DNA from 3 places in the Bacillus sp. GW821-FHT01G09 genome. Region 3 is predicted to be linked to each of the others. Evidence: predicted binding sites of a transcription regulator. Region 3 holds the regulator's gene; each other region holds the start of a gene.
What was found. The regulator LexA, encoded in region 3, represses DNA repair genes until DNA is damaged. The targets are predictions, from matches to a motif close to CGAACATATGTTCG.
Positions count from the first base shown of each region.

Region 1: the regulator LexA is predicted to act here: its motif matches at 1,137-1,150, upstream of AC07VD_RS06265 (YhjD family protein).
Region 2: the regulator LexA is predicted to act here: its motif matches at 1,043-1,056, upstream of recA (recombinase RecA).

Region 1 covers NZ_JBWKWL010000002.1:169,007-171,280, reverse strand. The annotation lists gene lepB (signal peptidase I) at 1-394, opposite strand, end outside; gene AC07VD_RS06270 (TVP38/TMEM64 family protein) at 396-1,019, opposite strand; gene AC07VD_RS06265 (YhjD family protein) at 1,171-1,533, shown strand; gene AC07VD_RS06260 (DUF3311 domain-containing protein) at 1,741-1,941, shown strand; gene AC07VD_RS06255 (sodium:solute symporter family protein) at 1,938-2,274, shown strand, end outside.
Region 2 covers NZ_JBWKWL010000002.1:814,563-816,836, forward strand. The annotation lists gene AC07VD_RS09645 (competence/damage-inducible protein A) at 1-956, shown strand, start outside; gene recA (recombinase RecA) at 1,129-2,175, shown strand.
Region 3 covers NZ_JBWKWL010000002.1:979,936-982,209, forward strand. The annotation lists gene fosM (FosM family fosfomycin resistance protein) at 1-341, shown strand, start outside; partial or broken gene AC07VD_RS10235 (hypothetical protein) at 250-592, shown strand; gene lexA (transcriptional repressor LexA) at 879-1,496, opposite strand; gene yneA (cell division suppressor protein YneA) at 1,646-1,963, shown strand; gene AC07VD_RS10250 (YneB family resolvase-like protein) at 1,982-2,274, shown strand, end outside.

The DNA.
Region 1 (2,274 bases), 810 kb from region 3:
GCACCTTGCTTGTTCCCGTCACATCTTTCAAAGAAAAATCACCCGTTACATGGCTGCCGGCAGAAACAGATTTCAAATGCTTCAAAAATGGCTCAGCAACCTGCTTTCCGTTCACATACAGCTGATCATCTTTATATTTGATCGTTTCACCGGGCAAGCCGATTACCCGTTTAATCAGCACTTTATGATCAGGGCCTTTAAAAAGGACGATGTCAAAACGATGGATGGTTTTAAATCGATGCGAAAATTTATTGACCAACAATTCGTTTCCTTCCTGGAAGGTCGGGTTCATACTGACGCCTTCTACCTTGTAATCAATAAAGACAGCATTTTTAACCTGAATGGCGAGAACAACGGACACTACACCGGCAAGAAACCAAAACCGTTTTTTCATGTTACTGTCTCCCTCCATCATGCTCACGCTGACTGGCTCTTACATGCAGATACCGCTCCACCTTTTTGCCGACATACCATAAGACAGTGATCACCAATACGGCGATGACCGTTCGAATCGGCTGTGTAATCAGCGCGTGCAGATCATATCCGATGAAGCTGATCATAAAAATCATGACAAGCTTCCCCGAGGCTGCCGCCAAAATAAACGGCCGCGTTCCGATCCTTGACAAACCAGCAACAACATTCACCGCGGCTGACGGTGTAAATGGAAAACAAAGCAGAAGAAACATGGGACCGAAGCCGTGTCTTTCCACCCATAACATCAGCTTTCTGACAGACGGATGACTGCGGATAAATCCAAGCAATTTTCTCTGTCCGTATTGACGGACAATCAAAAAGACGAGAATGGAACCAGCAGTTGATCCCGCCCAGGACAGGATGAATCCTTCCCACAAGCCAAACGAGTTCGTATTCGCCACCACAAACACGATCAGCGGCAAAAACGGGAGAAATGCTTCAATTAAAGGCAGCAGCACAGCAATGAGAGGACCGAAAGCCCTATAGCTTTGAAATAATTCAGTTAAATGTTCTTGTGTCAAATAGGATAAAAAATGCTCCAACATTTATACTCCTTACCGGGTTTGTCTATCCTTATTCTACACATTATCAGCAGAAAACTAAAAAGTTTTGGTGATTTTTTCTGTCTTGAAACATTTCACCAGCCGATATAGAATACAAATAGAACAAACGTTCCCTTAGAAAGAAGGAGTCAACATGCCAAATCTGCAGGAGGAAATATACGATTTAATTGAACGGGCTCTCTTTTTGCCCATGGCCATTACGATTTTTAACCGTGATCTCGCCGGAATTGAAGAAAGCACATTAAAATTGAAGCATCCTTATAAACAGCTTATCAGCGAATCATTAAAAATAGCACAAAAGGATTTGATGGAGGTCAGAAAAGAATTGAGGAAAAGAAAAATTGCAATCCGCGAGACGGAACGCGATGAAGCCTTTACGCTCTATACATTTGTCATCGACGGTTATGAAGAAAACCACCGCTATTTTAATCCGCGAATCCGTGAGCAGGTCAGCGAATTATTAACATACTATCTATTTGCCCCAAACAGACTCTGAGCCTTTTGAATCATACTGCCCGTTCCCTCTTCGGGCGATTCAGAGCATTAATTTCAGACAATTCACACTATACAAACAAAATAAATTTATTTATAATTCGAACCACAGCCTTTCACGCCAAAAAATGACATGTTCTGCCATATCTGCGACATCATTTTCATTACGCTTGGGCTTGTACACCCCAATCCTAAATAGAAGGAGGATTCTATGAAACTGATTCACGTTCTTGCCGCTTTGCCCTTTATCGGAATCTTACTCGGCATCCCTTTTGCAAATAAGGTGACCCCCTATGTGCTCGGCATGCCGTTTATTCTTGCCTATATTGTGATGTGGGCTCTTTTGACCTCTGCGCTGATGGCGATTGTGTATGTCCTCGACAAGGAAAATAAAAAGGAGGAAGCAGAATGAACACAGCTCTCATCATCATTTTCGGTGTCCTGCTCTTGAGTATTTTTCTCGGTATACGCGCCCAAAAAGGAAAAGACATGAACCTGGAGCAGTGGACGGTCGGAGGGCGCGGCTTCGGAACTGTTTTCGTCTTCCTTTTGATGGCAGGCGAAATTTATACTACTTTTACGTTTCTCGGCGGCAGCGGCTGGGCCTACGGAAAAGGCGGTCCAGCCTTTTATATCATCGCCTACGGATGTCTGGCCTACATCCTTTCTTACTGGCTTCTTCCGGCAGTTTGGACGTACGCGAAACAGCATAAACTGATGTCGCAGTCTGATTTTTTCACAAAAA
Region 2 (2,274 bases), 170 kb from region 3:
CATTCCAATCCATTGAGGACTATTTCAAACGAACAAAACGCACGATGTCACCTAATAACCGAAAACAGGCGCTTGTGATCGAAGGCTCTGACGTGCTGGCGAATCACTTTGGAATGGCCCCGGGAATGCTCACAGAGCATGAATCGCGCTATTATATGCTTCTTCCTGGACCGCCGAGCGAATTGCGTCCAATGTTTGAAAACGAGGCAAAGCCTCTTCTGCTGAAAAAGATGGGTTCAAATGAAAAAATTGTGTCAACTGTTCTTCGCTTTTTCGGTATCGGTGAATCTCAGCTTGAAGCCGATTTGGAAGATATTATTGATGCACAAACCAATCCGACAATTGCGCCTTTGGCGGCTGATGGAGAGGTGACGCTGCGTCTGACAGCCAAACACGCCGATGAAAAGGAAACAGAGCGTCTGTTAAAAGAAACAGAGGCCGTTATCTTAGAGCGTGTCGGTGAATTTTTCTATGGTTACGATGATACTTCTCTTGTAAAAGAGCTATCTATAGCGTGTAAGGAAAAAGGCATAACAATTTCTGCGGCAGAAAGCTTTACCGGAGGGCTGTTTTCTGAATGGCTGACGGATCATAGCGGTGCCTCAAAATTATTTGCCGGGGGCGTTGTTTGCTATACAAACGACGTGAAGCAGAATGTGCTTGGTGTCAAGAAGGAAACATTAGATCGTTTTGGGGCGGTCAGCAAGGAGTGCGCATCCGAACTGGCTAAGGGTGTTCAAAAACTCACTGGCAGCGATATCGGCATTAGCTTTACTGGTGTAGCAGGACCTGATGCTCAAGAAGGGCATGAGCCTGGGCATGTGTTTATCGGCATTTCCGCAAATGGTAAAGAAGAGGTTCACGAGTTTCACTTTGCGGGCTCCAGAACGGGGATCAGAAAACGCGGCGCTAAATACGGCTGCCATTTAATCTTAAAGCTTTTAGAGCAAAAATAATATTTTCAGCACATTATCCTCCTAAGAAAACATGATTTCTCTGATACATTATGATATTTTGATAGGAATCACGCCAAGAAAAAATCCGAATATGCGTTCGCTTTTTTCTTGGCAAATCCCTTCAAACAGGGTATAGTATATGTAGTGGTAACATAAAGGAGGAAAAAATAGAATGAGTGATCGTCAGGCAGCCTTAGATATGGCTCTTAAACAAATAGAAAAACAGTTCGGCAAAGGTTCCATTATGAAACTGGGAGAAAAGACAGATACAAGAATTTCTACTGTACCAAGCGGCTCCCTCGCTCTTGATACAGCACTGGGAATTGGCGGATATCCTCGCGGACGGATTATTGAAGTATACGGTCCTGAAAGCTCAGGTAAAACAACTGTGGCGCTTCATGCGATTGCTGAAGTTCAGCAGCAGGGCGGACAAGCCGCGTTTATCGATGCGGAGCATGCGTTAGATCCGGTATACGCGCAAAAGCTCGGTGTTAACATCGAAGAGCTTTTACTGTCTCAGCCTGACACAGGCGAGCAGGCGCTTGAAATTGCGGAAGCATTGGTTCGAAGCGGGGCAGTTGACATTGTCGTTGTCGACTCTGTAGCCGCTCTCGTTCCGAAAGCGGAAATTGAAGGCGACATGGGAGATTCGCATGTCGGTTTACAAGCACGCTTAATGTCTCAAGCGCTTCGTAAGCTTTCAGGGGCCATTAACAAATCGAAGACAATCGCGATTTTCATTAACCAAATTCGTGAAAAAGTCGGTGTTATGTTCGGGAACCCGGAAACAACTCCTGGCGGCCGTGCGTTGAAATTCTATTCTTCCGTGCGTCTTGAAGTGCGCCGTGCTGAACAGCTGAAACAAGGCAACGACGTAATGGGGAACAAAACGAAAATCAAAGTCGTGAAAAACAAGGTGGCTCCGCCGTTCCGTACAGCCGAGGTTGATATTATGTACGGAGAAGGCATTTCAAAAGAAGGCGAAATCATTGATTTAGGAACTGAACTTGATATCGTGCAAAAAAGCGGTTCATGGTACTCTTATGAAGAAGAGCGTCTTGGCCAGGGCCGTGAAAATGCAAAACAATTCCTGAAAGAAAATAAAGATATCATGCTGATGATCCAGGAGCAAATTCGCGAACATTACGGCTTGGATAATAACGGAGTAGTGCAGCAGCAAGCTGAAGAGACACAAGAAGAACTCGAATTTGAAGAATAAAAATAAAATAAGTTTCAAATGATACAAAAGGCTGAGTGAAAAACTCAGCTTTTTTGTATTTTGCAAAAAAATGATAAAAATATTGCTTTTTTTGACAAC
Region 3 (2,274 bases):
TGGTAAAGGGAAGAACAACTGCATATTTTGATATGAACGGCATCTGGCTAGCTCTTAATGAAGAACCAGACATCCCGAGAAATGACATTAAGCTTTCTTATACCCATATTGCTTTTACAATTGAAGATCATGAATTTGAGGAGGTATCAGCTAAATTAAAAAGACTTCATGTCAATATTCTGCCTGGCAGAGAACGAGATGAACGCGATCGAAAATCAATTTATTTTACCGACCCTGACGGCCACAAATTTGAATTTCATACCGGAACCCTTCAAGACAGGCTTCGATATTACAAACAAGAAAAAACGCATATGCACTTTTATGATGAAACGGCCTTTTGATAGCACAACCATATTTCATATAAGGTTAAATTTAAAGAAGGGTGTTGGTGGAGACTTTATGTTTGGGGAAGGTTTCTACCCGACTTGTTCAACGATGCCATATATTTTGAACTGCACAAGTGATTGGGTGAAGGTGAAATTGAAATACACATTACATTTTATATGAAGAAAGCGAGCTGTTTTATCAGAATGTTGAACTAATTAAACTATGTACTAAATTTTCAGTATATTTCAATTGCTTCGCCCCTTAATAAATATAAAACCGCATCCTTCCACGACCTAAAAAATGAAACGTTTTTAAGAAGATAGCGTCTAATATTCTAAACGTTCATATTTTGATAAAAGTTTCCTGAAGGAAAGAAAATTTCTTGACTTCAACAATCTTTTGGTGGATAATTATGGTGTAAACATGATGTTCTTTTTCCTCCTATTCAGGCTCGCACCCAAAAGTCAGGGCGAGCCTGCTTTTTTTGAACAACAAACCCCCTCTCCGTAAAGGAAGAGGGGGTTATTTTATGCATCTGATAGATCAATAGATTAATGGACGGTTCTGAACACGCCAATCACTTTCCCTAGAATGCTGACATTCTGCAAAATGATAGGTTCCATCGTTGGGTTCTCAGGCTGCAAGCGAATGTGGGTATCCTCTTTATAGAATCGTTTTACAGTTGCTTCATCCTCTTCTGTCATCGCAACTACAATTTCCCCATTGTTCGCTGTGTTTTGCTGTTTAACGATGACATAGTCCTTATCGAGAATACCAGCATCTATCATACTGTCTCCCATAATCTCCAGCATAAATACATGCTCGTCTGGAGGAACCATGCGGTCAGGGAGCGGAAAATATTCTTCAATATTTTCTACTGCTGTAATAGGAGATCCCGCCGTGACTTTCCCGATGACCGGTACATTAACGACCTGGCTTTGCGGAATGTCTACTTCTTCATCAAGAATTTCTATTGCTCTTGGTTTTGTCGGATCTCGTCTGATCAGCCCTTTTGTTTCCAAACGGGCCAAATGGCCGTGGACAGTAGAGCTGGACGCAAGCCCGACAGCCTCTCCGATCTCTCTCACGGAAGGCGGATATCCTTTTGATTTAACCTCTGCTTTAATAAAACGGAGGATATCAAGTTGCCTTTTTGATAGCTTCGTCATTTTTCGCACCTCAAAACGTCGATTTTAAGAAGATTATAGCATGATTTTCCTTACAGTACAAACATAGGTTCGAAAAAACAATTGACAGAAACGTTTGTTCGTATATACTGAAATTATAAAAATGCGAACAAACATTCCTGTTGGAGGTTATGATCATGAGTAAAGAATCTATTATTTTTGTCGGTCTGTTCACAGTGATTTTGAGCGCGGTTATCCTTATGCTGTCATATACAAGCAGCGGCCAGGAGCTTAATCAGTATGTTAAAATAGAAGTCCAGCAAGGCGACACACTTTGGTCAATTGCTGATCAGGTAGCAGATACAAAAAAGATAAACAAAAATGATTTTATTGAATGGGTAGCTGATAAAAATCAACTACAAACATCTGATATCCAGCCGGGTGATGAGTTAGTGATCCCATTGAAAAAGAAGCATCAGGATGCATATGAATTGGCAACTGTAAGATAGAGAGGAAAGAGAGATAAAATGAAAGCACTCATTTATGCCCGTGTAAGCACAAATAAAGAACAGCAGGAAACGTCATTAAAGCGGCAGGAAGAGGAGCTTACGGCCATTGCTGCGGAGAACGGCATGGAAGTCGTCAAAGTGATTTCAGAAAAAGCCAGCGGATATGAAATGGATCGGGATGGTGTATTTGAGCTGCTTGATGAGATTAAGATCGCTGGAATTGATGTCATTTTGGTTCAGGACGAGACAAGGCTCGGGCGGGGAAACGCAAAAATCGCACTGCTTCATTGTATTTACAGAGAAGGTGTGAA